DNA from 3 places in the Streptomyces sp. NPDC019443 genome. Region 1 is predicted to be linked to each of the others. Evidence: riboswitches for the same ligand, from Rfam matches in the RefSeq annotation. Region 1 holds a riboswitch; each other region holds the start of a gene.

The links. Region 1 has a riboswitch for cyclic di-AMP ahead of ACH492_RS04060 (peptidoglycan DD-metalloendopeptidase family protein). Riboswitches for the same ligand answer to the same signal wherever they lie in the genome.
Region 2: it holds a riboswitch for cyclic di-AMP, as region 1 does, so the genes downstream of both, ACH492_RS31030 (NlpC/P60 family protein) here and ACH492_RS04060 (peptidoglycan DD-metalloendopeptidase family protein) in region 1, are expected to answer to the same signal.
Region 3: it holds a riboswitch for cyclic di-AMP, as region 1 does, so the genes downstream of both, ACH492_RS14875 (transglycosylase family protein) here and ACH492_RS04060 (peptidoglycan DD-metalloendopeptidase family protein) in region 1, are expected to answer to the same signal.

What each region holds. Positions count from the first base shown of each region.
Region 1 is NZ_JBIRYJ010000001.1:898,946-908,799, forward strand. It holds gene ACH492_RS04055 (alpha-galactosidase) at 1-1,003, shown strand, start outside; cyclic di-AMP (ydaO/yuaA leader) riboswitch at 1,508-1,660, shown strand; gene ACH492_RS04060 (peptidoglycan DD-metalloendopeptidase family protein) at 1,665-2,639, shown strand; gene ACH492_RS04065 (SGNH/GDSL hydrolase family protein) at 2,800-3,591, shown strand; gene ACH492_RS04070 (STM4011 family radical SAM protein) at 3,644-4,567, opposite strand; gene ACH492_RS04075 (STM4012 family radical SAM protein) at 4,577-5,926, opposite strand; gene ACH492_RS04080 (STM4013/SEN3800 family hydrolase) at 5,923-6,729, opposite strand; gene ACH492_RS04085 (STM4014 family protein) at 6,776-7,921, opposite strand; gene ACH492_RS04090 (STM4015 family protein) at 7,927-8,880, opposite strand; gene ACH492_RS04095 (hypothetical protein) at 9,129-9,455, shown strand; gene ACH492_RS04100 (DUF6745 domain-containing protein) at 9,514-9,854, shown strand, end outside.
Region 2 is NZ_JBIRYJ010000013.1:140,777-150,630, forward strand. It holds gene ACH492_RS31015 (alpha/beta hydrolase) at 1-756, shown strand, start outside; gene ACH492_RS31020 (NlpC/P60 family protein) at 794-1,849, opposite strand; gene ACH492_RS31025 (hypothetical protein) at 2,223-2,576, shown strand; gene ACH492_RS31030 (NlpC/P60 family protein) at 2,638-3,810, opposite strand; cyclic di-AMP (ydaO/yuaA leader) riboswitch at 3,813-3,976, opposite strand; gene pcrA (DNA helicase PcrA) at 4,273-6,714, shown strand; gene ACH492_RS31040 (M23 family metallopeptidase) at 6,746-8,302, opposite strand; gene ACH492_RS31045 (esterase/lipase family protein) at 8,569-9,411, opposite strand; gene ACH492_RS31050 (cobalamin B12-binding domain-containing protein) at 9,788-9,854, shown strand, end outside.
Region 3 is NZ_JBIRYJ010000004.1:142,988-152,841, reverse strand. It holds gene ACH492_RS14910 (YfhO family protein) at 1-53, opposite strand, end outside; gene ACH492_RS14905 (glycosyltransferase family 2 protein) at 178-1,155, shown strand; gene ACH492_RS14900 (GtrA family protein) at 1,152-1,625, shown strand; gene ACH492_RS14895 (SurA N-terminal domain-containing protein) at 1,688-2,338, shown strand; gene ACH492_RS14890 (nucleoside triphosphate pyrophosphohydrolase) at 2,361-3,362, shown strand; gene ACH492_RS14885 (cytochrome P450) at 3,359-4,609, shown strand; gene ACH492_RS14880 (transglycosylase family protein) at 4,722-5,618, shown strand; cyclic di-AMP (ydaO/yuaA leader) riboswitch at 5,907-6,078, shown strand; gene ACH492_RS14875 (transglycosylase family protein) at 6,082-6,744, shown strand; gene eno (phosphopyruvate hydratase) at 7,030-8,316, shown strand; gene ACH492_RS14865 (septum formation initiator family protein) at 8,414-8,887, shown strand; gene ACH492_RS14860 (DUF501 domain-containing protein) at 8,924-9,457, shown strand; gene ACH492_RS14855 (exopolyphosphatase) at 9,454-9,854, shown strand, end outside.

The sequences.
Region 1 (9,854 bases):
CCCGAAGGGCTTGGGGCCGCTCGCGGACGAAGTGCACGCGCTGGGGATGCAGTTCGGCATCTGGGTCGAGCCGGAGATGGTCAACGCCGACAGCGACCTCTACCGCGCGCACCCCGACTGGGTGCAGCACCACCCGGGCCGCGCCAGAACCGAATTCCGCAACCAGCTCGTGCTGAACCTCGCGCGCGAGGACGTACAGGACTATCTCTGGGAGCAGTTGGACACGCTGCTCAGCAGTGCGCCCATCGACTATGTGAAGTGGGACTTCAACCGCTGCTTCACGGACGTCGGATGGCCCGGCGAGGAGTACCCGCAGAAGCTGTGGGTCGAGCATGTGCACGCGCTGTACGCACTCCTCGACCGGTTGCGGGCCGCGCATCCGTCCGTCGCTTTCGAGTCCTGCTCGGGCGGCGGCGGCCGGATCGACCTCGGCATCCTCTCCCGTACCGACCAGGTGTGGACCTCCGACAACACTGATCCGCTGGACCGGCTCGCCATCCAGCAGGGCTTCACCCAGCTGCACCCGGCGCGGGTCATGGCGGCCTGGGTCACCGACAGCCCCAATGTCCAGCTCAACGGCCGGTTCAGCACGCTCCGCTTCCGCTTCGTCAGCGCGATGGCCGGTGTTCTCGGGGTCGGCGGCGACCTCACCGAGTGGACCGACGAGGAGCTCGCAGAGGCACGCGGCTGGGTGGACCTGTACAAGAAGATCAGGCCGTTGGTGCAGCACGGCGAGCTGCACCGGCTGCGGGCGCCGGAGGGCGGGCTGAGCGCCGTGCAGTACGTACGCGGCGACGAGAGCGTTGTCCTCGCCTGGCTGCAGGCGCAGCACTACGGCGAGCAGCCGCCCCGGCTCAGGCTGCGCGGCCTCGACCCGGCAGCCGCCTACGAGTGCCTGGACACCGGCGCCGTACACCGGGGGGCCGTACTCCTGCACCACGGATTGCAGACCGGGCTCAGGGGAGACATGGACGCCACCGTGATCCGGCTGCGCCGCCGCTGACCCGGCTCCGGCTCCGACCCGGACTCGGCCGGCCTCGGTGCCCCGCTGCGACCAACCCCGACGCCTACGGCACTTTGTCCTATTTTGCGGTCAAGAATGGGAAATGGTCGTCAGGGGAGGCGGCGGAACCCGGTGGAATTCCTGTGACGTTGACAGGGATTGGTAGGTAAGTGTGGGCGATCGGTCGATAGTCATTAAATGACGCTTCTGTCCGAATTGGCCGGTTCGGCATGACGTGCCCCATCTACAGGGGGGATGGGGTCGAGTCCGTGAGCAGGATCATATCCGTGACGGTGCGTGGTGGTCCGGCGGAGCCGAACTCCGTTGCCCGAAGGGCAGTTGAGATCCGGTCGAGATCCACCTTTTACGGAGGGTAACCGGAATTCTGGTGCGATATCGCACGGATCATTGGCCCGGGAAAGTGATGGCTTGTACCCGCCCGTCCCCCTCGCTTACGTTCCCGTCAATCCGGACGGACCGCCTAATCCTGCCGCCGACCGGAATTCGAAAAATCCACCCACGTGTGGCAGGAGCGGGGGACCCAGGTAGTTCGCCATTCCGGAGTTCCGGACGGCTCGGGGTTTAGTCGCGCATTGCGCGGCCGGGCATCTCCAGCCCGAACCCGACAGCTCACCTCGTAGGCGCCGGAGAGGAATGCGCCATGCCCGCAAAGGGTAAGCACCGCCGTCCCAAGACCAGCCCGATCACGCGCGGCTTCGTCGCCGCCGGCACGGGTGGCGCCGCCATCGCGCTTCCGCTGATGGGTGCCACCGGCGCCCACGCGGTGGGCAAGACCGCTCCCGCCGTGGCGCCCGCTACGGCAGTGACCGCCGCCGCGGCCCCGGCGGCAGTCAAGCCGGCCGCCGTCCCCACTACGTACTCCGTCGTCTCCGGTGACTACCTGGCCAAGATCGCCAAGGAGCACGATGTACGCGGCGGCTGGAAGAAGCTGTACGAGGACAACCGTGAGCAGGTCGGCGACAACCCGTCGCTGATCCACCCGGGCCTCAAGCTGACCCTCGGCGCGAAGTCGAAGGCGAAGGCTCCGGAGAAGGCGCAGCCGCGCCAGGAGAGCCAGGACCGATCCGAGTCCAAGGCCGATTCCAAGGCCGATTCGAAGGCCGATTCGAAGGCTGCGTCGAAGTCCAAGGCCGCGTCCGACTCCGGCTCGGACTCCTCCGCACAGTCCTCCTCCGGTGACTCCGCGAGCGCCTCGCAGACCAGCAGCTCCGGCTTCACCGCCCCCGTCGACGGCGCGACCGTCACCACCTCCTACCGCATGACCGGCGCCATGTGGTCCAGCGGCTACCACACCGGTGTCGACTTCGCGGCCTCCTCCGGCACCACCGTCAAGGCCGTCGGCGCGGGCACCGTCGTCTCCGCCGGCTGGGGCGGCGCGTACGGCAACGAGGTCGTCATCCAGCACAGCGACGGCAACTACTCGCAGTACGCCCACCTCTCCTCGCTCGCCGTCTCCGCCGGCCAGAGCGTGAGCGGCGGCCAGCAGATCGGCCTCTCGGGCTCCACCGGCAACTCCAGCGGCCCGCACCTGCACTTCGAGATCCGCACCGGCCCGAGCTACGGCTCGGACGTCGACCCGCTGGCGTACCTGCGCCAGTACGGCGTCTCCATCTGAGGCGCAGACAGCACACCGTTGTCGACTCCCCCCGTCCGGCGGCGCGGGGGAGTCGGCGTATTCCGGGTTGGACGAAACTTGACCGGTGGCAAAGATCACCCCTCGTCAACCCTTCCTTACGGTCGCGTAGGTCACATCCGTAAGGGAAAGATATGGTCTCGTGGCAGACGATTCGAGAACAGGGAAAAAGGGTGCATTCGGGTCGTACGCGGCTATCGGTGACAGCTTCACCGAAGGCGTCGGAGACCCGGGTCCGAACGGGATGTACGTCGGCTGGGCGGACCGGTTCGCGGTCCTGCTCGACGACCGGACGCCGGAGCACACCTTCAGGTACGCCAACCTCGCCGTACGCGGGCGTCTCCTCGACCAGATCGTCGAGGAGCAGGTGCCGAGGGCGAAGGAACTCGCCCCGGATCTGGTGACGTTCTGCGCCGGCGGCAACGACATCATCCGGCCCGGCACCGACCCCGACGACGTGGCCGAGCGCTTCGAGCGCGCCGTCGCCGACCTCACGAGCGCGGTCGGCACGGTCATGGTGACCACCGGATTCGACACCCGCGGGGTGCCGGTGCTGCGCCATCTGCGCGGCAGGATCGCCACGTACACCGCGCATGTAAGGGCCATCGCCGACCGCTACGACTGCCCCGTCCTCGACCTCTGGTCGCTCAAGTCAGTCCAGGACAGGCGGGCCTGGGACACCGACCGGCTGCATCTGTCGCCCGAGGGACACACCCGGGTCGCGCTGCGCGCCGCCCAGGTACTCGGACTCGATGTGCCCGCCGACCCCGACCAGCCGTGGCCGCCCCAGCCGCCGCGCGGCCCGTTCGAAGTGCGCCGTGACGACATCCACTGGGCGCGCGAGCACCTGGTGCCGTGGATCGGCCGACGGCTGCGCGGCGAGAGTTCCGGCGACCATGTCGAGGCCAAGCGCCCGAACCTGCTGCCCCTGTGACCGCGGCGGGGTGGGGTGCTCGGCACCCGCGACCCCGACCGCGGCGCGGCCGCTATGCACCGGCTGCGCGCCGCGGTGCGGCGAGACTGACGGGGATGGGCCTTCCCGCTCCGTACGACGGCTGAGTAGCGGCGGGCACGGCCGGGATCCGCTCCAGGACACCGCCCGCGAACACGTCGTACAGCGGCAGCGCCTCCAGATGGACATAGCCGATATGGCAGTCGCAGACGGCCGACGGACAGCCGCGCGGGCGCAGCGCCCGCCGGTAGGAGCCGTCGTAGAGATTGCCCAGCTCGTCCCGGACGAAGTGGCAGCGCCGCACCGTGCCGTCGCCGTCCACCGAGATCACCGACTCGCCCGTCCGGCAGGGGAGTCCTGCCGAGCGGTGCGGATCGCGGCTGTACGGGAAGAACGGGTCGAGGTCCGTCCACTCCGCGGCCTCGGCGTCGGTGTAGCCGCGTCCCTCGGCCGCGTTCACCCAGAGGTAGACGGGCGAGGGCAGATCGGCGCGCAGGCGGCGGGCCTGGGCCAAATGCTCGGGGAAGCCGACGACGCCAACACTGAACCGGACCCCGCGCCCGGACAGGTCACGGCACTTGCCGAGGAAGCGGTCGTACGGAGTCTGGCCCGGGTGGTACGTGCACCAGAGTGCGAGGGTGTCGAGATCGGCGTCCGCGACCCAGCCGGTGCGGCAGCTGAGGTTCGTCTGGATGGCGACCCGACGGATGTGCGGCAGCCAGGAAAGCTCGGTGAGGGTGCGGCGGTACCAGGAGCGGACCAGACCCTCGCCCCACGGCGTGAACAGAATCGACAGCTGGTCGTCCGTCTGCTCGGACGCCCAAACGGCGAAGCGTTCGAGCGCGGAGCGGTCGGCACGCAGTTGCTCGGAGCTGTCGTGCCGCTTGGCGAAGGGGCAGTACGGGCAGGCGTAGTCGCAGGAGGCGAGCGGGCCCCGGTAGAGGATCGTCAGGTCCACAGCTCAGCCTCACTTGAGTTCGTAGGCGGCCATGTCGGCGCGCACGGCGGGGGAGAAGAGCTCCGGGCCCACGGCGTCGGAGTAGGCCAGACCCTCGGCGGTCAGCATCAGCCGGTCGGGCGCAGCGCTCTCGTCGAGCCAGCCGAGGTCGGCGAAGCGGTCGAGCTCGCACCGGAAGTCCTCGGCAGGGTGGCGGCCGAACCGCTTACGGTATCCGGCCACTTCCATGCCCTCGGCCTGGAGGAGCGACTGGAGGAGATGGCGGCGGCGCGCCTCGTCCTCGTCGACCTCGCGTCCCACTTCGGCGCGGCTGAAGTCCTCGGTCGCCGTGTAGGTGTCGATGATTCCGCGTATCTCGCGCATGTCGACGGCGTAGTCGAAGGAGTAATGGAGGGTCGAGGTGTAGGAGCGGGCGCCGCAGCCGAGACCGATCATGCCGTCGGTCTGGCAGGCGTAGTCGTCCGCGCCCTGCGGCGGAGCGTCCGTGCGGCGGAACATCCGCATCGACACCTGCTCGTAGCCGTGCGAGAGGAGATGGTCGCGGCCCTCGCGGTACAGGAGCAGCCGCTGGGCGTCCCAAGCCTGATCGCCGGCCTCGCCGGCACGGCCCAGACCGGTCAGCGGCCGCACATACAGGGGGTAGAGATACAGCTCCTCGGGCTGCCAGGCGAGCGCGGCGTCCAGTGACCGTCGCCAGGTGCGCTCGGTCTGGCCATCTATGCCGTAGATGAGATCGATGTTGAGGACGGGGATGCGGGCGTCGCGGATCCGGGCCAGGGCCGACTCGACATCGGCGCGGCGCTGCGGGCGTACGGCCGCCCGGGCCTCCTCGTCGGCGAAGCTTTGCACGCCGATGCTGAGCCGGGTGGCGCCCCGGTCGGCGAGGACGGTGAGCCGGTCGGCGGTCGCGGTGGCGGGGGACGTCTCGACGGAGAGCGGGACAGCGCGCAGATCGGCGCCCATGCGTTTCTCGGCGATGTCGCAGAGCCGGTCAAGCTCCCCGGCGGTGAGGAAGGTGGGGGTGCCGCCCCCGAACGCCGCCGCGGCGAAACGTACGGGCTCGGCGTCTCCGAGGGCGTCGCGCACGGCGGTCGCCTGGCGGTCGAGCGCGTCGAGGTAGCGCGTGGTGAGCTCGTCGGGAGCGCCGATCCGCGTGAAGAGATTGCAGAAGCCGCAGCGGATCTCGCAGAACGGTACGTGGAGATAGAGGGAGAGTGCGTCCTTGCGTTCCCCCGCCCAGCGCTCGCGCAGCGCGGGCCGTCCGCTCTCGGGGAAGGGCCGGTAGGCCGTCTTGTGCGGATAGGCGTAGACGTAACTCTGGTACGGGCGGGGTGCGCCGCTCCCGGGAATGCTGCTCATGCTGCGGCCTCGAGGAAGAAGTGGGCGTAGGGAACCGTCCAGACCACGTCGTGGCCGAGCCGGTGGCCGGTGAAGCCGTCGTCCCCGTACGCCGTGCCATGGTCGGAACAGACAATCGCGAAGCAGCGGCGGCGGCTGCTCGCAGCGGCGAAGAGCCGCCCGATGTGCCGGTCGACGTACTCAAGGGCGGCAGCGTGTGTCTCGCGCGAATCACCCGCGTCCCCAGTGGCGCCGGGGAGGTGGAACCAATTCGGCTGGTGCAGCGATGGCACGTTGACGAACAGGAACAGCCGCTGGTCGTAGGGGAGTCCGGCGACGACCTTCTCGGCCAGGTCCACCTGGGCCTCGAAGGAGGTGGGTGACGCCACCCCGAACTCCGGGTCCCAGTGGCTCTCCTGGAACATTCCCGGCAGTACGGAGCCGAGCCGTCCCAGCTTGTTGAAGAAGCCGACGCCACCGATGCACACCGTGCGGTATCCGGCATCCGCGAGACCCGAGACAACGTCCGGGGTGTCGAAGACGAAGGTGCGGGCCGCGGTGGTCTCACTGCCCGGGAAGCGCGCGGCGAACAGACGTGGATGCGGCCCCGGGGCCGCCGGAGTGGGCAGGAAGCCGGCGAAGATCGCCTGGTGGGAGGCGAAGGTGAAACTGCCCGGTGCGTGCCGCTTCTCCCAGACCCCGCCCGGCAGATGGCGGGCGAGATTCGGGATCCTGCCCGCGGCGGCGAGCTCGGCGGCGACGTCGAAGCGCAGTGTGTCGAGGGTGACGAGCAGCAGGTCGTCGCGGCCGACGACCTCGCTCATGTCCGGGGTGTCGGGGGTGGCCGGGCCGTCCTGGCGTGCGGAGGTGTCAGGCGTTTGCACGATGGTGGTTCCTTGCTGTGCGTAGTACGGCGGCAACCTGCGCCGCATAGGTGTCCTGGCCCTCGGCGCCGCTGCCCGGCAGGCCGGTGAGGCGCGGCAGCAGATCCCCGAAGGCGTTGACCTCACCGACGGCGAAGCGGCGCCACCCGATGGCGGGCAGCAGATCGACGCCCACGCGCAGGGCTCCGGGGAAACAGGCCGCGGCCCGTTCGCAGAGGCCGAGCGTGTCGGCCCAGCTGCCGCCGGCCGCTTCGGTGGCCGCTCGCGCCGCGGTGAGGTCTCCCCGGGCGCCGCCGAGGTGGAGGTTGGTCATGGGGGAGCGGCTCGTCCTGACGACCGCGTGGGTGGCGTGGCCCGCGATGACGACGACCCGCAGATCCGCGACCCGGCCGTCCTGCGAGGCCTTGGGCAGCCAGCGCTCGATGTGCAGACCGTCCGGCGCCAGGGCATCGATCAGCGCGCCGACTTCAAGCTCGGTCGAATAGCGGTGCATGCGCAGCGAGTTGAAGAGCCGGCCGTCCACGTCACGCTCGACCGAGGTGGTCGCCTGCACCCGCCCGCGGCCCGTCGTCTCCACGGCGAGCACGCCGGAGGCCGAGGAGCCGTGCGCCAGTTTGACGAATATCCGGCGAAGACCGGTTCGCTCCGTCAGCGCACGGACGTCGTTCCAGCCGCGTACGGCAGGGGCACCGGCGCCGGACGTGGGCGACTTGGGCACGGGCACCCCGGACTGCCGCAGCACGCCATGGCACAGCCGCTTGTCGAACAGCACCGCCAGCTCGTGCGGATCGTCCAGCAACGTTGCCCCGCCGGCCGCCGCCAGGTCGGCCACATCCCGCACGGCAGAGGTGAAGCGCGCGTACCAGCGGGCAGTTCCCTCCACCCGGGTCGGGTCGTTCGTACCGCGCAACTCCCGTTCCACCAGTGGGTCCTCGCCGGGCGAGTCGATCCGCACCCGCTCGCCCGGCCGGAACTCCGCCCGCCTCCGCAGCACGTCGAGCCAGGGCACTACGCGTGCGGCGGGCAGCCCGGCGGCGCGCACCGCCTCCTGGAAGAGCGCGATGCGACGGTTGGCCGGATTGCCGACGACGGTGAGACGGAGGTCTGTTCCCAGGTCCGGTAGGGCCCGCATCCCGGTCATTCCGCGACAGCGGTATAGCGGTCTTCCCTGCCTTCGGAGTCCCTCTCCGCAGCCTCGCCTTCGGAGAGGTCGACCTCCACGCCTGCGGCTTCGAAGGTCTTGGCCAGGCGCTGCACCATAGGCTCGCTGAGGAAGTGATGGTGGAGGTCGAGCTTCTCCAGATGGGTCAGCGGCTGTCCGTTCAGCAGAGCTTCCGCACCTTCGTCGCCAAGGGTGCCCATCGACAGATCGAGCGTGCCAAGACCTGCGACGACCGGGGCACCGGAGATCGCGACGGCTATCTGGTCCTGGATCTCGCTGTTGCGCAGCGCCAGAGACCGCAGACGAGGAAGGCGGACGCCGGAGAGGATCGGCTCCAGATCGGACACCTCGGCGTTCCCCCCGTACCAGGAGGTGCCGAGCCAGACGTCGAGATGCTCCAGCGCGGGCAGGTCGCTGGCCGCGATGCCGCGCACGACCTCAGCGTCGAGCCCGCCTGTCTCGACGGTCAGCGAACGGAGCTTCTCGTGCCGGACGGCAGGGAACTTCAGCTCCTGGCCGCCGCGAACCCCGAATTGCACCAGCTCCGGGAAGGCGTCGAGCAGCGGCGTCACCAGCCCCTGGTTGATCCAGGAGATCTCGCACTCCTCATAGGTGATGTCACCGAGGAAGAGCGCCCGCAGAGCGGGCAGCTGCTCCCGGGCGTCGAGCAGCGCGGTGATGACGGCGTCGGGCGCCGAGTCGTACACATCGCTCCACGCCCCGACGACCAGCGCCCGCACCTGGGTGGTGTCCACCGCGGAGAGGAAGCGGGCGAAGGCTTCCTCCCACTCCTCCCCGCTCTCGTACGCATCGACAGTGATCCGCCAGGCCACGGAAGCCGCTTGCGGCAGCTCGACCTTCGACTCGGCGTCGGGGAACTCGAACACGGGCAGGCCGTGCAGCTCCTGCAGATGGTCCGAAATGGTCATGACGGGCTCCAGACACCGGACAGTGTTGATCGGCTGATGTGGCAGCAGTTCTACCAAGCCGCACTGACAACTGCCGTCACGGGGCCGGTCGGGGGAATGGCGGAGCCTGTGCCGGGTCCTGTGCCGGTTCCGGGTCCGGACCCTGTACCGAGTCCTCCCGGGTCCTGCGCCGGGCCCGTTGTCAGACCCTCCCGTTAGCGTCTTTTCCAGGTTCGGCGCACTCGGTGCCGGGCGTGGAGAGGAGAGCCATGTACCGGCAGGGAGACGTGCTTATCGTGCCCGTCACGGACGAAGCCGTGCCGTCGCATGCCGTGGACGCGCCGAGCGAGGCAAGGGACGCGCGAGGGCGGCTGGTGCTCGCACTGGGTGAGGTCACGGGTCACGCGCATGCCGTGGCCGGCCCTGGCCGACTGGTGTGCGAGCCGGGCCCGTTCGGCCCGATGCTTCTGCATCTCCCCGACGGCGGCCGGGTGGTGCACGAGGAGCATGCGCCCATACCGCTGCCGAAGGGCTGGTACCGCGTGGTGCGGCAGCGTGAGTATCTGCCGGGCGCGGTCCGCATCGTCGCCGACTGAATGACGACGAGCGGCAAAGCAACAGACTGATTCAGGACGACAGGGGACGGGGCATCACATGCAGTACGTGGACAAGTGGCGGGCCGTCTCGGCGGCGACCGGACCGGCGGACCGGGCCGCCGCCGAGGAAGGTGTGCGCCTCGCCTACCGCACGGCCGGGCTCACCGAACCGGAGCGCATCGTGTGGGCGGACTCTCCGCGGTCCGGTGTGGCCGCCGTCCGCTCGCTCGACGACCCTGGCCGTTCGGTGCGCCACGAGGTACGCACCCGCCCGTGGGCGGAGGAACGCCGCCGTATCCACGACGAGTTGGGGCCTGCCGGCTGGGCCGAGCTGTGGAGCCTCACCGGTGCCCGGCTCTGGGACACCACGCGGGCACTGGCCGAGCGGATACGGACCGG
Region 2 (9,854 bases), on a different contig from region 1:
CGGCGCACCGAGCTCAAGGGCGCCATCTCGGGTGTCGTGGGCGAGGTGTACGTCTGGCTGCCGCCGCAGTACGACGACCCCGCGTACCGCGACAAGAAGTTCCCGGTCGTAGAGGTGCTTTCAGGCTTCCCCGGCTCCTCGAAGAACTGGTTCCGGACGCTGAAGTTCCAGGATCGGGTGCAGCCGCTGATCGAGTCCGGCAGGGTCGCGCCCTTCATTCTGGTCTCGCCGCGCACCATGCTGGGCGACGCGGACACCGGGTACGCGAACATACCGGGCAAGGTGAATGCGGACAGCTGGCTGACCGTCGACGTACGCAAGATGGTCGCCGACAACTTCCGGGTGTCGCTGGCACCTGAGAACTGGGCGATCGCGGGCTACTCGGCGGGCGCGCACGGCGCGGCCAAGCTGGCCTTCGCCCACCCCGACCGCTACAGCGCGGCCGTCAGCTTCTCCGGCTACAACGACCCGGCCGCCGAGTCCCGCTCGCTGACTGCCGCGGACCCGAAGCTGCGCGTCGAGAACAACGTCCTGCACATCCTGAAGTCGGCCAAGACCCCGCCGCGGGTCTCGCTGCTGGCGACAGGGGAGGGCTCGGACGGGTACGAGCCGGGTCTTGCGCTGAAACGGGCGGCCAAGCCACCGACGAAGGTGGATGTACGGGCGACGAAGGGCGGGCATGTCACTCCTGTGTGGAGCAGGCAGTTGCCGTACGCCTTCGAGTGGCTGACGCAGCAGCTGCGGCCGCGGTTCTGATCTACGGGTCTGACCTGCGTCTGACTCCGCCGACGGCTTACACGGGGCGGGTCGCGCCCGCGAAGGGCATCTCGTCGATCGGCGCGACACGGACCGGGGCGCCGGGGCGAGGGGCGTGGATCATCTGGCCGCCGCCGATGTACAGGCCGACGTGGCTGATCCCGGAGTAGAAGAACACCAGGTCGCCGGGGGCGAGTTGGGAACGGGAGACCCGTCGGCCCGCGTTGATCTGCGTGTACGTGGTGCGGGGCAGCGAGACCCCGGCGTAGCCCCAGGCAGCCTGGGTGAGCCCGGAACAGTCGAAGGAGGCGGGCCCGGTCGCGCCCCAGACGTACGGCTTGCCGAGCGCTCCGTAGGCGTACGCGACGGCTTGGGCGGCACGGGAGTTGGGAGCCTCGAGGGAGCCGCGGGGGCCGGCTGACCGGTCGGCACGCGTATCCGCGGGGCTTTCCGCACTGTTCGAGCCCTCGTACGAGGCGCGCTGCTCGGCGGTGAGCGCGGCGAGGAGACGTTCGGCGGCCGCGAGCTTGTCCTGGACGGTGGCCTTGTGCTTGGCCAGCTCGGTCTGCCGGGCCTTGAGCCCGTCCATGCGCCCGCCCGCCTCGGCCCTCAACCGGGCGATCTCCACCAGCTGTTGGTGCACACCGGCGATGGAGTCCGCCTGCCGCGTGCCGATCCGCTCGGCGAGCGCGGCCCGCTCCAGATACTCGTCGGGGTCGGAGGTGAGGGCGAGCTGCACCCCCGGGTCCATGCCACCGGCGCGGTACTGGGCGGTGGCGATCGAACCGAGGGCATTGCGTGAGGCGTTGAGCCGATCGGTCCTGCGGGCGGCCTCCTCGCGCAGCCGCTCCAGCGACGCGCGGGCCTTCGCGGTCTGCTCCTTGGCCCCGTTGTACTTCTCGGTGGCGGCCTCCGCCTCTTGGTAGAGCTTGTCGACCTTGGCCTTGATCTGTGCGGGAGTGAGACGGGGCTCGGCGTGCCCGGTTCCGTCGAACGCGGTGGCGGTCGCTGCGCCGGCGAGCGCGAGGGTGGCGGCGGTCCGGGCGGCGGGCCCGCTGAGCGGATGCTGCTTGGGTTTCCGGTGCGCTGCCACGAGGGCGTCCACGTCCTTCCGTCTTCCCTGCGGTCCGAATCCGACGCCGAGTCCGACGCCGCATCCGACGCCGAGTCCGACGGCGGTCCGCACGGGGGAGCGGCCCGCCGCCGGATCTCTCGGCGGGGGTGGCCGACTGCCGCCCGGGAGCTCGGCGGCGGTGGGGAGTCGGTCACCTGAGAAAGGACGCTAAACCTGAGAGTCACGGGAATGAGGCGTGGACCGGTACTGCCCGAAGCTGGACACGTGGGTGCGCTTTCTGAGAGCGGGACTGATGGTGCCGGCTCGGATCCCCGTGCCGCTGTGACCGATGCGGCGAATGAGGCATACCTGCCTGGAGATCGGTGCTATGGGGAGGGTTAGGCTCCGCGACATGGACGTACTCATCAATGTCTTCGTCGCCCTGCACATCATCGGCATCGCGTCGCTGCTCGGCGGCTTCCTCACCCAGATGAAGGCGATGGGCGCGGGAACGGCCCGCTTCACCCCGGCAATGCTGCACGGCGCGCTGACCATGCTGATCACGGGCGTGGCACTGGTGGGTCTGAACCAGGCGGACGACCAGCCGGTGAACAACCTGAAGGTCGGCATCAAGCTGGCGGTGCTGGTTGTGATCCTGGGCCTGGTGTACGTCAAGCGGGACGAGGAGAAGGTGGACAAGGCGCTGTTCGGCGCGGTGGGCGGGCTGGCGGTCGCGAACATCTTCATCGCGACGCTCTGGACGTGAGCCGGACATGAGAACGCCCGGGCGCCGAAGTCGGCCCCGGGCGTTCGTGCGCTGAGCGGTCTCAGGCCGGGCGCACGCTGCCGTAGATCGGCATGTAGTAGATCGACTCCTCGCGGACGTTCGTACCCGGCTTGGGCGCGTGGATCATCTTGCCGTCGCCGATGTAGATGCCGACGTGGCTGATGTCGTCGTAGAAGAAGACCAGGTCACCCGGGAGCAGATCCTTCGTCTCGACCCGCACGCCCACCTTCACCTGGTCCCAGGTGGTGCGCGGCAGGTCCACGCCCGCGGCCTTCCAGGCGGCCTGGGTCAGTCCCGAGCAGTCGTACGAGCTCGGGCCCGACGCGCCCCAGACGTACGGCTTGCCAATCTGGGAGCGGGCGAAGGAGAGGACCTTCTCCGCCTTCGCCGCGTACGTGGCTCCGCCCGTGGAACCGGAGCCGGTGTCCGACCCGGTGTCCGTGCCCGTGTCGCCGCCCTGGTTCTGCTCCTGCTCCTGGCGCCGGCGCTCGGCCTCCGCGCGGGCCTCCGCCTCCTCCTTGGCCTTGGCCTCGGCCCTGCGACGGGCCTCTTCTTCCTTCTCGCGCTCGATCGCCGCAAGCCGCGCCTTCTCCTCGGCCGTCAGCTTCGACAGCAGCGTGCGCGCCTCGGCGAGCTTCGCCTGGACGTCCTGCTTGCTGGTGCGCAGGGCCTGCTGGGAGCGGGTGAGCGACTCGAGGCTCTTCGTCGCCTCCGCGCGCTGCTCGGCGGCCGCGGCCCGCTGAGTCTCGTAGTCGTCGATCACACTGCGCTGACGGTCGGTCATCCGGTCCATCAGCTGCGTCTGGTCGAAGTACGCCTGCGGGCTGTCCGCGAAGAGCAGCGCGGCGGTCGGAGTGACCGCGCCCGTGCGGTACTGCGCGGCCGCGTAGGTGCCGAGCTCCCGCCGCGACTCGTTCAGCTTGTCCGTGCGCTTGGCGGCGTCGTCGAGGAGCTCGTCGACCTCGCGGCGCTTCTCCTCGGTCGCTTCCTTGGCCTTGTTGTACTTCTGGGTCGCCGTGCCGGCCTGCCGGTACAGGTCGTCGACCTTCTTCTGCACCTCTTCGACGGAGGGCTTCGGCTCGGCGGGTGCGGCATTGGCGCTCTGCGTCGACAACAGCGTGACGGAGGCGAGGGCTGCCGTCGTGAACCCGACGGCGGGGGAGGACTTTACGGTTCGACTTCGCGTTTTGCGATGCGACGCCAAGGCCGGCATCTCCTTCTTCCGTGGACCGCCTACCGGGTTAGCTGTCGGGTTCGGGCGGAACGGAAGATCGCCCTACGGACCGAGTGAGGCGCGGTCCGATTCACCCCGGTTGTGCATGGTGGGTCCCCGGTTCCGAACTCCCTTGTGGAAAGCCCGAATTCGGCGCAGGCCGCCCGATTGGCGTGGATCGCCATGGGGGTACGGGCCGCCTTGGGGGAGCACGCTAGCCAACTCGTGCGGCTGCTGTGAAGGTTGATGTTCGAAATGTCCGATACATTTTCGTGACCTTGGCGATCGGTGAACCGGCGCCCCCAAATGATGACCCGATGGTATAGGCCGATGACGGAGAGTCGCGGCGTCGATCGCCGGTCGAATCGCCCTCGAATCGGCCGTCGAAACGTCCTGTGCATCGTCCGGGGTATCCCAATGCGGCGGCGAGCTGTCAGTGCGGCGGCCTAGACTCGTAGAGCGATGAGCAGCCTCTTTGACGACAGCTTCCTGGCGGACCTCCAGCCCAGCGCGGAGCACCACCCGCCGCCGCCCGAGGACTCGGCCCCGGAGGAGATCCCTGACGATCTCTTCCAGGGCGCCTACGACGTCCCCCCGGCCCGGGACCCGTACCACCGTGACGGCGCTCCGCGCACGGTCGTGGACCCCGCCGCCCTGCTCGAGGGGCTGAATGAACAGCAGCGTGCCGCCGTCGTGCACACCGGCTCGCCGCTGCTGATCGTCGCCGGGGCCGGGTCCGGCAAGACCCGGGTGCTGACCCACCGGATCGCGTATCTGCTGGGCAGCCGCAGCGTCCACCCCGGCCAGATACTGGCGATCACGTTCACCAACAAGGCCGCCGGCGAGATGAAGGAGCGCGTCGAGCACCTCGTCGGCCCGCGCGCCAACGCCATGTGGGTCTCCACCTTCCACAGCGCCTGCGTCCGGATCCTGCGCCGGGAGTCCAAGAGGCTCGGCTTCACCTCGTCGTTCTCGATCTACGACGCCGCCGATTCCAAGCGCCTCATGGCCCTGGTCTGTCGTGATCTGGAACTCGATCCCAAGAAGTTCCCGCCGAAGTCCTTCAGCGCGAAGATCTCGAACCTCAAGAACGAGCTGATCGACGAGGAGACCTTCGCCGACCAGGCGGTCGACGGTTTCGAGAAGACGCTCGCAGAGGCGTACCGGATGTACCAGGCGAGGCTGCGCGAGGCCAATGCGCTGGACTTCGACGACATCATCATGACGACGGTGCATCTGCTGCAGGCGTTCCCGGACGTCGCCGAGCACTATCAGCGCCGGTTCCGCCATGTCCTGGTGGACGAGTACCAGGACACCAACCACGCTCAGTACACGCTCGTACGCGAGCTGGTGGGTCCCTCGGGCCCGGACGACGACCCGGCCGAGCTCTGCGTCGTCGGCGACGCCGACCAGTCGATCTACGCCTTCCGCGGCGCGACCATCCGCAACATCCTCCAGTTCGAGGAGGACTACCCGGACGCGACGACGATTCTGCTCGAGCAGAACTACCGCTCGACGCAGACGATCCTCTCCGCCGCCAACGCCGTCATCGAGCGCAACGAGAGCCGCCGCCCGAAGAACCTGTGGACCAACGCCGGCGCCGGCGCGCAGATCACCGGCTATGTCGCCGACACCGAGCACGACGAGGCGCAGTTCGTCGCCGACGAGATCGACCGGCTGACGGACGCCGGCGACGCGAAGGCCGGCGACGTCGCCATCTTCTACCGTACGAACGCCCAGTCCCGTGTCTTCGAAGAGATTTTCATCCGGGTCGGGCTGCCGTACAAGGTCGTCGGCGGAGTGCGCTTCTACGAGCGCAAGGAGGTCCGGGACGTCCTCGCGTATCTGCGAGTTCTCGCCAACCCCGAGGACAATGTCCCGCTGCGCCGCATCCTCAATGTCCCCAAGCGTGGCATCGGCGACCGAGCCGAGGCGATGATCGACGCGCTCGCGCTGCGCGAGAAGATCACCTTCCCGCAGGCGCTGCGCCGCGTCGACGAGGCGTACGGCATGGCGGCCCGCTCCGCCAACGCCGTCAAGCGGTTCAACGTGCTGATGGAGGAGCTGCGTACGGTCGTCGAGTCGGGCGCCGGACCGGCCACCGTGCTCGAGGCCGTCCTGGAGCGGACCGGCTACCTCGCCGAGTTGCAGGCGTCGACCGACCCGCAGGACGAGACGCGTATCGAGAACCTGCAGGAACTGGCCGCCGTAGCCCTGGAGTTCGAGCAGGACCGCGCCGAGGAGGAAGGCGCGGGCACGCTCGCCGAGTTCCTGGAGCAGGTCGCGCTCGTCGCCGACTCCGACCAGATCCCGGACGAGGACGAAGACGGTTCCGGCGTCATCACGCTGATGACGCTGCATACGGCGAAGGGCCTCGAGTTCCCGGTGGTGTTCCTGACCGGCATGGAGGACGGCGTCTTCCCGCACATGCGCGCGCTCGGCCAGGCGAAGGAGCTGGAGGAGGAGCGGCGGCTGGCGTACGTCGGCATCACGCGCGCCCGCGAGCGCCTCTATCTGACGCGGTCGTCGATGCGCAGCGCCTGGGGCCAGCCCTCGTACAACCCGCCCTCGCGCTTCCTGGAGGAGATCCCCGGGCAGCACCTGCAGTGGAAGCGGACCGGTCCGATGGCCGCGCCCGCCGGTCCGACGTCCGGCATCGCCTCGTCGCTCTCGTCCTCGCGCTCACGCGCGGGCGGCGGTGCTTCGGGCTTCGCCACGCGGCGTACGACCGACAAGCCGGTGATCTCGCTGGCGGTCGGAGACCGGGTCACGCACGACCAGTTCGGCCTGGGGACCGTGGTGGAGGTGACGGGGTCGAGTGCGGACGCGCAGGCGACGATCGACTTCGGGGACACCAAGCCGAAGCGCCTGCTGCTGCGGTACGCGCCGGTCGAAAAGCTCTGATCGAGCTCGGACCGAGCTCTGATCGGCGCTTTTACGTCGGGTCGAGGCCGTGGCTGCGAAGCCACGGCAGCGGGTCGATCGCCGAGCCGCCGCCGGGCCGTACCTCGAAGTGGAGGTGCGGTCCGGTGGAGTTGCCCGAGTTGCCCGAGTATGCGATGACGTCACCGGCCTTGACCGAACCGGAGCGGATCTTGGTGCTGCTGAGGTGGCAGTACCAGGTCTCGGTTCCGTCGGAGGCGGTCACGATGGCCATGTTGCCGTAGGCGCTGTTCCACTGCGTACGGACGGTGCCGTCGGTCGCGGCCATCACCTCGGTGCCGTACGACACCGGAAAGTCGATGCCGGTGTGCACGGACATCCAGTTGACGCCGGCCTGGCCGTAGTACGCGCTCAGGCCTTCCCGGTTCACCGGCAGTACGAACTTGGGGCGCAACGCCTCGCGGCGCTTGGCCTCTTCCTCGCGCTTCTTTTTCTCCGCCTCCTGGCGCGCCTTCAGGTCGAGGCGTTCCTGGGTGCGCGACGCGCGGTCGCCGAAGTCGCGGGCGTCGGCGCTGAGGGCGGCGAGCTGCGTGTCCATCTTGTTGTTGGCCGCGATCGCCTTGGGGGAGGACGGATCGGCCGCCTCCACGTTGCTGTCGCCCTTGGTGTCGCCGGTGCCGAGGCTGCCGACGGAGGCGGCGGCGATGCCGGCAACGCCCATCACACACGCGGAGGGCACAGCGACGGTGAGGAGCGCGGAGCGTTTCGCGGGGGTGCGGCGACGGCCGCGGGACCCGCCGGAACGGCGGACGGGGCGGGGGATGACCGCGGCGGCGATGGGTTCGGGTTCCGGCGCGAGTTCGTATTCGCCGTCGAGTTCGGCTTCCGCTTCGACTTCGGCTTCCGCTTCGAGTCCGGCCTCGGCCTCGGGCTGGGCCTCGGGTTCAGGCTCGGCTTCGTACTGGTACTCCTCGTACTCGTACGTGAGGTCCGACTGGAACTCCGGCTGGAATTCTGTGGTGAGGTCGGCGGGCGCCGCAGGGCTGAAGTCCTGGTCCGGGATGAACTCATGCTCCGGCGTGAACTGTTGCGGTACGTGCGGTACGACGGCTTCCGCGCCAGTGTTCCAGGCGGTGGCGTCGTATGTGCCGGTGTCGAAGGCGGGCGCCGTCCACTGTCCGGTGGTGTCGTACGCGAACGTGGCCGCGGCGGTTTCGTACTGATCCGTCTGCGCGGTCTGGTTCCACGCGCCGGCGTCCCACTGGCCCGTCGTGTCGTACTGGACCGCGGCGGCGTCGTAGTGGCCGGTGGTGTCGTACTGGCCGGTGGAGTCGTACTGGCCGGTGCTGCCGTACTGGGCGGTGCCGTCGTACTGCGCGTGAGTCTCGTACGGCGGGAATTGCTGCGCCTGCTGCGGCTGTTGTGCCTGCTGCGCGGCGTAGACGTCGTAACCGGAGGTCTGGTGCGACCCGGTGTCCCACTGGGTGGTGTCGTACTGGCCGCTGTGGCCGGCTTCGTAACTGCCGGGAAGCGCACCGAAGAGCGGGTCGGTGTCGAAGCTGCCAGTGGAGTAGCCGTCGTACCCGGCGTGGGCGTGCTGGTCGTTCACCAACTTCTCTCTCGCCTCGGCAGCAGGACCTGGGTTCTGGGGCCGTGGAGCGCAGGGGTCCCAGTGGGAAAGCAGTGGCGCGACTGTACCCGGCGGTATGCGACGGCGACAATCTTCGGCAGGTTTTAGGCAATCAGGAAACGGGCATTCGGATGCCTTTCGGCGGACTGTGGGCACAGCTTTGGCTCTATGTTCGAAAGGTGTTCGACGTTTCGTTACCCGGTCTGCCGGGGCTGGGCGTGGTGGCGCGCGCCGTCGAGCCCGAATCAGGCGACGGAGACGGCGCCGGATGTGCCCGTCGCGGGTTGGCTCGACTCCAGGGCCTGCCGGATGCCGGCCGCTACGGCCGGGTGGACCGGGAGCGCGAGATGCCCGATTCCGCTGACCTGTACGTTCTGAGCGATGAGGTCCGGGTGGTCGATGCATGCCGTCTCGACCGGGACCATCAGCTGGTCGAGATCGCTCCAGAAACTCACGAAGCGAGTGCGGCAGCCGGGCGCGGGCATGCGCAGCTCCTCGATCACGGCGGATCCGGGGCGCATCTGGCGCACGATGGGGTGCGCGCTGGCGAGCGGGGCGACGCTGGTGCCCGAATGTGGGGTGCCGAGGGTGACGAGCGTGCGTACCCGGTGGTCACCGCCCAGGCACTGTACGTAATAGCGGGCGATCAGGCCGCCGAGGCTGTGCCCGACGATGTCGACCTCGGACCGGCCCGTACGCGCGCAGATCTCCTCGATGTGCCGGCCGAGCAGCTCGGCGGCGGTGCGGATGTCGCAGGTCAGCGGGGAGTAATTGAGGCACTCGAGGTGCCGCCAGCCGTGCCGGGCGAGGGAGCGGCGCAGCAGTACGAACACGGACCGGTTGTCCACGAAGCCATGGAGGAGCACGGCAGGCGGGCGGTCCGCGCCGGGCGTCGGGAGCTGGGGATTCGGTCCTGGGGCGGGGGCCGGGTCGGGTTCGCGACGCTCCGGGACGAGGCCGGCGGGGTAGAGGAGCAGATGCCCGGCGAGGATGGCCAGCTCGAGGGTGGCGGCGCGCAGCAGCACGGCCGGTATTTGTAGGTGTCGCACGGGGCGCAGACACAGCGGAAAGAAGGGAAAAGCCTTCATGGCCGACCTCCCGTACGGCACGCTGGAGGACGGCTCCGTCCCCCGTGTGCCCTCGTGGGCGCCACTCAGGCCCTGTGCCCGTGCTGGGCCAGTACCGAAGAGGTCGTAACGCCGTGCCGCGCGGCTGACGGCACGGGGCTACGAACCCTGGAGCGGCTCCCGTAGCGATCGTTCCCGCGGTGGTGCGGTGCTGCGTGTGTGCCGCGTGGTGCGGGTACGACGCATAGCTAAGTTGTCCCATGTGTGATTTCCCCCTCGCTATCGGCCGCGAAACGGCGGGTTGCGGGATGCTGGAGATAACGTTCGTTCACTTCCCCGGACCGCTGCGGTTCGGGACCCGTGCCCAGGGCGGCGCAGTCGGTAGGTGGAGGCAGTGATGGGTGTGACTGGTCCGATCCGCGTGGTGGTGGCCAAGCCGGGGCTCGACGGCCATGATCGCGGGG
Region 3 (9,854 bases), on a different contig from region 1:
ATCAGCGCAGCGAGGGCGGCGGCGCGGCCGCGCGCGGATTGCAGAGTCGACATGATTCCTCGAATATGCCAGCGTGGATGTTGAAAACATGTCGTGGGAAGCCCAGTTCACGAAATGGTCGCCTGCGCGTCATGCAGGGAATCCGCACGGGACATTCGGGTGGGTTGTTGTTCTTCCGTGCTGATCTCGATAGTTGTTCCGTGCTTCAACGAAGAGGAGATCATCGGCCGCTTCCATGAACATGTGACCGCAGAACTCTCCCTGCTCGGGCAGGAATTCGAGTTGGTCTATGTGGACGACGGAAGCCAGGACCGGACGCTCCCTCTCCTCGAGGAGATCGCCGAGGCCGACCCTCGTACCCGCTATGTCTCCTTCAGCCGCAACTTCGGCAAGGAGGCGGCCATGCTCGCCGGGCTCCAGCATGCCGAGGGTGACGCCGTGGTCATCATGGACGCCGACCTCCAGCACCCGCCGGAGCTGGTCAGGCGCATGCTGCAGCTTCATGAGGAGGGCTTCGACCAGGTCATCGCCCGCCGTACGCGCAAAGGCGACCGGGTCACCCGCACCCTCACCGCCCGCGCCTACTACTGGCTGATCAACCGGCTCGTCGACGTCGAACTCGTCGACGGCGTGGGTGACTTCCGGCTGCTGTCGCGCCGCACGGTGGACGCGATCCTCGAACTCACCGAATACAACCGCTTCTCCAAAGGTCTGTTCGCCTGGGTCGGTTTCCGCACCACGACCTTCGAGTACGAGAATGCGCTGCGTGAGCAGGGCCGCTCCAAGTGGAGCTTCGGCAAACTGCTCAACTATGGCCTCGACGGCCTGCTCTCCTTCAACAACAAGCCGCTGCGGGCCGCCGTCTATCTCGGGCTGCTGCTTGTCACGCTCGCCATGGCGTATTCCGCCTGGATCGTCGGTGTCGCCCTGGTGAACGGCGTGGACACCCCCGGGTATGTCACCCTTCTGGTGGCGGTCACCGCACTCGCCGGCGTGCAGATGCTGATGCTGGGGGTGGTCGGCGAGTACGTCGGCCGTATCTACTACGAGGTGAAGCGGCGACCGCACTTCCTGGTGAAGGCCACCAACGCCGGCCTTCCGCACCAGCAGGAAGGTGAGCGGCACAAACGCAACGGGGAGCTCGTAAGACGATGACGGTCCGGGTCCAGCTGGTCAGGTTCGCCCTGGTGGGGGTGGTGAACACCGGGACGTACTACGGCCTGTATCTGGCCCTGCTCACCTGGCTGCCCTATGTGGCGGCGCATGTCGTCGCCTTCGCGCTGAGCATGGTCGGGTCCTTCTTCCTGACCTCGTACTTCACATACAGGACCCGTCCCACCTGGCGGAAGTTCCTGCTCTTCCCGCTCACCAACGCGGCGAACTTCGTCGTCACCACGAGCGGCGTCTATCTCCTGGTGGACGTGTTGCACTTCGGCAGCCGCTACGCCCCGCTGATCGCGGCGGGTGCCGCCGTCCCGATCACCTTTGCCGTTTCCCGGACGATCATGCTGCGCCCGGAGCCGGCTCGCCCGGCGGCGCAGGTTGAACGCCATGTGAACGTGTGCGTCGCAACTTCCGGCGAATCGTCGGTCGAATCAGTGGCCCAGGCCAGGGAGACTGCCTAACATCGATCACCGCAGGGTCTTGTGCATCGTCGCACAATCACGCCGCACGCCGGGAGGCTCCTTTGCACCGCCGCCGTCGCACCGCGCTCACCGTCTCAGCCGCGCTGCTCGTCGCCGCGCCCCTCCTCGCCGCCTGCGGCAGTGAGGCTCACCCAGGGGCCGCCGCCGTCGTCGGTGGGGAGCGGATCGAGGTGTCCACCGTCCAGGCGAAGGTGAAGGATGTGCGCGCCGCCCAGCAGCGCTCCCCCCAGTCCGCCCAGCTCATCAAGGACAGCGGGCAGCTCAGCCGCGCCAAGCTCTACGACCTGATCGTCGAGCGGGTCGTCCAGCGCGCCGCCGACGACGCCGGGGTCGAGGTCAGCCGCAAGGAGATCCAGGACGGGCGGACCGCCCTCGTGCAGCAGTCCGGTGGCGAGGAGCAGCTCGCGGCCATGTATCTGCAGCAGCGCGGCGTCGCCCCCGACCAGCTGGGCGACGTCGTACGCCGCGACATCCTGGTCAGCAAGCTCGCCGAGGCCCTCGGCGCGACCAATACTCCCGAGGGCCAGCAGAAGCTGAACCAGGCGTTCACCGCCGCTGCCAAGGCGCTGGACATCGACGTCAACCCCCGCTTCGGCACCTGGGACGACCAGAAACTCGAGCTCGGCAACTACAAGGCCCCGTGGATCACCCAGGTCAGCAAGGAGCCGGAGCCCGTCGAGGCGGGTGCGTAGCGGCGCGAGGTAGGTTCGAGGGGTGACCACAGAAGCACCAGTCGCCCCCGGCCGAATCGTTCTGCTCACCGCAAGCCACCGCGTCGCGCCCGGGCTGCTGTCCTGGCCCGCGTGGCAGACGCTGCACGCTGCCGACCGGGTGCTCTGTGCCGACGGGGCCCACCCCCAGCTGCCGTATCTCCGCGAGGCCGGTGTTGCCGTGGAGATAACGGCCATCACCGCGCAGGAGCTGGTCGACGCCTGCGCCGGGGGTACCTCCCGGGCCGAAGGCTCTGGGGGAGGTCGCACCGTCGTGGTCGTCCCCTCAGGCGAGGGCGATACGGCCCTGACCGACGGGCTCGCCCGGCTCGCCGGGTCCGGGCGGGTGCAGATGCCGGACCTGGAGCTGCTTCCCGGCTCGTACGACCTGCCCGGCGCCCGTCTCCTCGACCTCGTCCAGGTCATGGACCGGATCCGCGCCGAGTGCCCCTGGTCGTCGACCCAGACCCACAAGGGCCTCGCCAAATACGGCATCGAGGAGGCGTACGAACTCGTCGAGGCGATCGAGGACGGCGACCGTGACGAGCTGCGCGAGGAGCTCGGGGACGTACTCCTGCAGGTCATCTTCCACGCGCGCATCGCGCAGGAGGACGAGGACGAGCCGTTCTCCATCGACGACGTCGCCGGGACGATCGTCGAGAAGCTCATCCACCGCCACCCGCACGTCTTCGGCGACGAGCACGCCGAGACGCCGGAGGACGTGAAGGAGCACTGGCTCCGCACGAAGGCGATCGAGAAGCAGCGCGATTCCGTGACGGACGGCGTGCCGCTGGGTCAGCCCGGCCTCGCCCTCGCCGCGAAGCTCGCGGGCCGGGTCCGTACCGCCGGCCTCGACGTCCCGCTCCCCGCCGGCCGGGGCACCGGCTACGAACTGCTCGCCCTCGCCGTCAGGGCGGAGGAGTCCGGCACCGACCCCGAGGCCGCCCTGCGCGCCGCGGCCCGCGCCTACAGGGACGCGATCCGCGCCGCCGAGGGGCAGGAGTGAGCGCTCAGCCCGAGCTGTTCACCTGGGAGTTCGCCACCGACCCCTACCCCGCCTATGCGTGGCTCCGGGAAAACTCGCCGGTCCACCGGACCACCCTCCCCAGCGGAGTCGAGGCATGGCTGGTGACGCGGTACGCCGATGCCAAGCAGGCCCTCGCCGACCAGCGGCTCAGCAAGAATCCCGCGCATCACGACGAGCCCGCCCACGCCAAGGGGAAGACGGGCATCCCCGGCGAGCGCAAGGCCGAGCTGATGACCCATCTGCTGAACATCGACCCGCCGGACCACACCCGGCTGCGGCGGCTGGTATCGAAGGCGTTCACCCCGCGCCGGGTTGCCGAATTCGCACCGCGCGTACAGGAGTTGACGGACCGGCTCATTGATGGGTTCGTGGAGAGGGGGGAGGCGGATCTTATTCATGAGTTCGCGTTCCCGCTCCCCATCTACGCCATCTGCGACTTGCTCGGCGTCCCGCGCGAGGACCAGGACGACTTCCGCGACTGGGCCGGGATGATGGTGCGACATTTCAAGCCGGGCCAGGGCGGCGGGCCGCGCGGCGGCGTCGCCCGCTCTGTGAAGAAGATGCGGGGCTATCTCGCGGAGTTGATCCACCGAAAGCGGGAGGAGCCCGGGGACGACCTGATCTCGGGGCTGATCCGGGCCAGCGACCACGGCGAGCACCTCACCGAGAACGAGGCCGCTGCCATGGCCTTCATCCTTCTCTTCGCGGGTTTTGAAACCACCGTGAACTTGATCGGCAATGGGGTATATGCCCTGCTTCGTAATCCGGAACAGCGGGAGCGGCTCCAGACGTCTCTCGCCGCCGACGAGACCGAGCTGCTGGCCACCGGTGTCGAAGAACTCCTGCGCTACGACGGGCCCGTGGAGCTCGCCACCTGGCGGTTCGCCACCGAGGCGCTCGTCATCGGCGGGCAGCGGATCGCGGCGGGCGATCCCGTACTCGTCGTACTCGCGGCCGCCGACCGGGACCCGGAGCGGTTCGCCGACCCGGACAGCCTCGATCTGTCCCGGCGCGACAACCAGCATCTCGGGTACGGGCACGGCATCCACTACTGCCTCGGCGCGCCCCTCGCGCGTCTCGAGGGGCAGACCGCGCTCGCCACGCTGCTCAGGAGAATGCCGGACTTGCGGCTTGCAGGCGATCCGGCCGATTTGCGGTGGCGTGGAGGTCTCATTATGCGCGGATTGCGCACTCTGCCGGTTGAGTTCACCGCTCGACAGATCTGACGCATTGTCAAGACTGTGACTTTCACGTGATCTCCGCTGCATCGACTTGTGACTTCCGTTCGAATGCGGCTACGTTCACCGTCGTCTCAGTAGTCACGTGAAAGGCAACCGCATGCGTTCCGGGAACGGGCGACACCGCCGACCTCGTCAGGCTCCTGCCATTGTTGTCGCGGCAGGGGTGACGGGATCGGCCATCGCCATCCCCCTTCTCGGCGCCGGTTCGGCCTCCGCCGCCGACGCCTCCACGTGGGACCGCGTCGCGGAGTGCGAGAGCGGCGGCATGTGGAGCGCCGACCTCGGCAACGGGCACTACGGCGGGCTGCAGTTCTCGCAGGAGACCTGGCAGGACTTCGGCGGTACGGACTACGCGGCCCGCGCCGACCTCGCCAGCCGCTCGCAGCAGATAGCGGTCGCCGAGAAGGTCCTCGACGCGCAGGGCCCCGCGGCGTGGCCCAGCTGCGGGGCACTCGCCGGCCTGAAGAACGACGGTGCCGCCACCGGCGTCGACCCGGGCATCGTGCCGTCGCCCGAGCAGAGCGACCCGGTCGAGTCGCTCATACCCACGAACCCCTCCGCCGAGCCCACCACTGCGGCGTCTGCCGAGCCGACCGCGGACCCGGCCGGGTCGGCCGAGCCCGCCGAGCCGGCGGCCACGGACGGGGCGCCGGGCGCCGACAGTGGCGGCGGCAAGCACCGTGGCGAGGCCGCCCCGGAGCAGACCGAGCCGGGCAATACGGACAATGAGCGCGAAGCGGGTCGGCATGCCTCGCGAGGTGACGGTTCGGCACGCGACAATGCGGGCAACCCGGATGAGGCGGGCGAGACGGGCAATGCGGACGCCGCGCCCGGTGAGTACACCGTCCGGCCGGGCGACAGTCTGTCGGCCATCGCCGACAAGCAGAAGCTCTCCGGCGGCTGGACCGAGCTCTATGAGGCCAACCAGGAGACCGTCGGTGCCGACCCCGACCTCATTCTTCCTGGCCAGAGCCTCGATCTGGGCCTGAAGTAGAGGCGATTCGCAGGCAGTTCACGGTCAGTTCGCGGGCTTATGTCCGAGTCTGTGCAAGTGAGACATGAGTCTCTTTGTCCCAACTGCCGTGACTTGCCCGGCGGAACCACTCATTCCGCCCCCCACCTGCGAAAACGGGTGTGACCGGAGTGGCGAGATGGGCGTTTTCTCCCCGATGTTCCTCCTTTGAACATCGGGGAGAGCTGTGTTTACGGTCTGAACCGCTCGCCACCGCGGGCGCCGCTGACCGTCACGCCAAATCCTGCCGACGGTTCGGGGGAGTAGTCGTCGCGCAGAGCGCCGAAGGCAGGAGCGGGGGACCCAAGGTAAGCGCCGGCCCCGGCCGTTGAGATCGACGGCTCCAACCGGCTTGGGGTGAAGCCGCGCGCAGGACGCGCGGCCGGGCAACTCGTCGGCCCGAACCCGACAGCTCACCTCGTAGGCGTCGGTGAGGAGAAGTTCCATGCTGTTTTCCAGCAAGGGCAAGCACCGTCGCCCGTCCAAGGCCACTCGTTTCGCCGCGATCGCCGGCGTCACCGGTGCGGCCGTCGCCGCCCCGCTCCTCGGCGCCACCTCGGCGTCCGCCGCGACCGCCTCCGAGTGGGACCAGGTCGCCCAGTGCGAGTCCGGCGGCAACTGGTCGATCAACACCGGCAACGGCTACTACGGCGGCCTGCAGTTCTCGGCCTCCACCTGGGCCGCGTACGGCGGCACGCAGTACGCCGCGAGCGCCGACCAGGCCTCCAAGTCCCAGCAGATAGCGGTCGCCGAGAAGGTCTTGGCCGGCCAGGGCAAGGGCGCGTGGCCGAACTGCGGCGTCAACCTGTCCAACGCCGCGTACGGCGGCGCCGCCGACGCCGGCACCACGCAGCCGGCGCAGCCGAAGCGTGCCGAGGTTCCCACCACCCGCTCCGAGCGCCCCGCCGCCCCGGCGAAGCCCGCCGCGAAGGCCAAGGGCTTCAAGAAGGGCGACGGCGAGTACAAGGTCAAGGCCGGCGACACCCTCGGCAAGATCGCCGAGACCGAGAAGGTCAAGGGCGGCTGGCAGAAGCTGTTCGACCTGAACAAGGACATCATCGACGACGCGGACGTCATCTACCCGGGCCAGCAGCTCCACCTGAGCTGACCCCGCTCCGCCCGAGCCGGCTGCCCCGGCTCCGCCCGAGCTGACCCCCGGGCCCCAGAGCACCCCGGTCCGGCGCGCTATCCCCCGTACGCGCCGGGCCGGGGTTCTGCCTTGTCACTGCCTGTTCATGCCCTTTTCCGTCCCAGCGGGCGGGCACCGGCCGACCGATGCCCCGGAGCCGGTTAGGCTCTTGCCGCAAGGCCACGGAGACCCTGCGCTGCCCTGCACTGCTTGTGTCCCACTGCTTGAGTCACATTTAGCGTCACATCCCAGAAGGAGATGCTCGTGCCGTCCATCGACGTCGTCGTAGCCCGGGAAATCCTGGACTCCCGAGGCAACCCCACGGTCGAGGTCGAGGTTGGCCTCGACGACGGCAGCACGGGTCGTGCTGCTGTTCCGTCCGGCGCCTCCACCGGTGCGTTCGAGGCTCTTGAGCTCCGCGACGGTGACCAGAACCGCTACCAGGGCAAGGGCGTCGAGAAGGCCGTCCTCGCCGTCATCGAGCAGATCGGCCCGGAGCTCGTCGGGTACGACGCCACCGAGCAGCGCCTGATCGACCAGGCGATGTTCGACCTGGACGCCACCCCGGACAAGTCCTCGCTCGGCGCCAACGCGATCCTCGGCGTCTCCCTCGCCGTGGCGCACGCCGCCTCCGAGGCCTCCGATCTGCCGCTCTTCCGCTACCTGGGCGGCCCGAACGCGCACCTGCTGCCCGTTCCGATGATGAACATCCTGAACGGCGGCTCGCACGCCGACTCCAACGTGGACATTCAGGAGTTCATGATCGCCCCGATCGGCGCGGAGTCCTTCTCCGAGGCCCTGCGCTGGGGCGCGGAGGTCTACCACACCCTCAAGAAGGTCCTGAAGCAGAAGGGTCTGTCCACCGGCCTGGGCGACGAGGGCGGCTTCGCGCCGAACCTCGACTCCAACCGCGCCGCGCTGGACCTGATCCTCGAGGCCATCAAGGAAGCCGGCTACGCCCCCGGCAAGGACATCGCGCTCGCGCTCGACGTCGCCGCGTCCGAGTTCTACAAGGACGGCTCGTACGAGTTCGAGGGCAAGTCCCGCTCGGCCGCCGAGATGACGGAGTACTACGCGGAGCTCGTCGCGGCGTACCCGCTCGTCTCCATCGAGGACCCGCTGTTCGAGGACGACTGGGCCGGCTGGAAGGTCCTCACCGACCAGCTGGGCACCAAGGTCCAGATCGTCGGCGACGACCTCTTCGTCACCAACCCGGAGCGCCTCGCCCGCGGCATCGAGGACGGTGCCGCGAACGCCCTGCTCGTCAAGGTCAACCAGATCGGTTCGCTGACCGAGACCCTGGACGCCGTCGAGCTCGCCCAGCGCAGCGGCTTCAAGTGCATGATGTCGCACCGCTCCGGCGAGACCGAGGACGTGACCATCGCCGACCTGGCCGTCGCCACCAACTGCGGCCAGATCAAGACCGGTGCCCCGGCCCGCTCCGAGCGCGTCGCCAAGTACAACCAGCTGCTGCGCATCGAGGAGATCCTCGACGACGCCGCGGTGTACGCGGGCCGCTCGGCGTTCCCGCGGTTTCGCTATGCGAACTGATCGGTACAGCAAGGGCTGACGCTCTCTCTTACGTACGTCCCCAGCCGCGGTCCCGTACCGTGTCCGGGGACGTACGTACGTAATGGGGAGGCGGGACATGGCCGGGCAGGACCGCGATCGGTTCTCCACCACGACCAGGATTCGGCTGCTCGGCGAGCAGACCGCCGCTCGCGTCTACCGGTCGCAGAACCGCAGGCAGGCCCGCCGCTCCCGGCTCACCGGCCGCGCGGCCTTCCTGGCCCTGGTGGTCTGCTCGCTGGCCGTCGCGCTCGCGTACCCGATGCGGCAGTACGTCTCCCAGCGCGCCGACATCGCCGAGCAGGAGCGTCGGATGGCGGACGCCAAGGAGCAGGTCGAGCGGCTGAGGGACGAGAAGGCGCGGCTCCGGGACGACATGTACATCCGGCGCCTCGCCCGCGAGCACCTGCATCTCGTGCTGCCGGGAGAGACCAGCTACATCATGATCAACCCCGAGGCCGCCGAGAAGCGCCGCACCGAAGAGGGGGCGACCGACCGCCCCTGGTACTCGAACGTCTGGGACGGCGTCGACAACGCCGACCGCACCAAGTAGCAGCCACACAGAAGCACCGCTAGAACCAAGGCAGGCATGGAAACGCCCCCTCCCACCACCGCCCCGACCGAGCCCACCGACGCGGACATCGCCGCGTTCAAGAAGCAGCTCGGCCGTCCGCCGCGCGGACTGCGCGCCATCGCGCACCGCTGCCCGTGCGGTCAGCCCGACGTCGTCGAGACCGCGCCGCGGCTCCCCGACGGCACCCCCTTCCCGACGCTGTACTACCTGACCTGCCCGCGGGCCGCCTCGGCGATCGGCACGCTGGAGGCCAACGGCGTGATGAAGGAGATGAACGAGCGCCTCGCGACGGACCCGGAGCTGGCTGGCAAGTACCGCGCCGCCCACGAGGACTACATCGCACGCCGCGACGCCATCGAGGTGCTGGAGGGCTTCCCGAGCGCGGGCGGCATGCCGGACCGGGTGAAGTGCCTGCACGTCCTGGTCGGCCACTCGCTCGCGGCGGGACCCGGCGTCAATCCGCTGGGCGACGAGGCGATCGCGATGCTGCCCGAGTGGTGGCGCAAGGGCCCGTGCGTCACGCCGTTCGAAGAAGGGGACGAGAAGTGACCCGGGTCGCCGCCATCGACTGCGGTACGAACTCCATCCGGCTGCTCGTCGCCGACGCGGACCCGGCCACCGGCGAGCTGGTCGACCTCGACCGGCGGATGACGATTGTCCGGCTCGGTCAGGGCGTGGACCGGACCGGGCGGCTCGCACCCGAGGCGCTGGAGCGGACCTTCGCGGCCTGCCGCGAGTACGCCGCCGTGATCAAGAAGCACGGCGCGGAGAAGATCCGCTTCGTGGCCACCTCCGCCTCGCGCGACGCGTCCAACCGGGACGACTTCGTCCGCGGAGTGCTCGACATCCTGGGCGTCGAACCCGAGGTGATCACCGGGGACGAGGAGGCGGAGTTCTCCTTCACCGGCGCCACTAGGGAGTTGCCGGGCCACGAGGAGCGACTGGT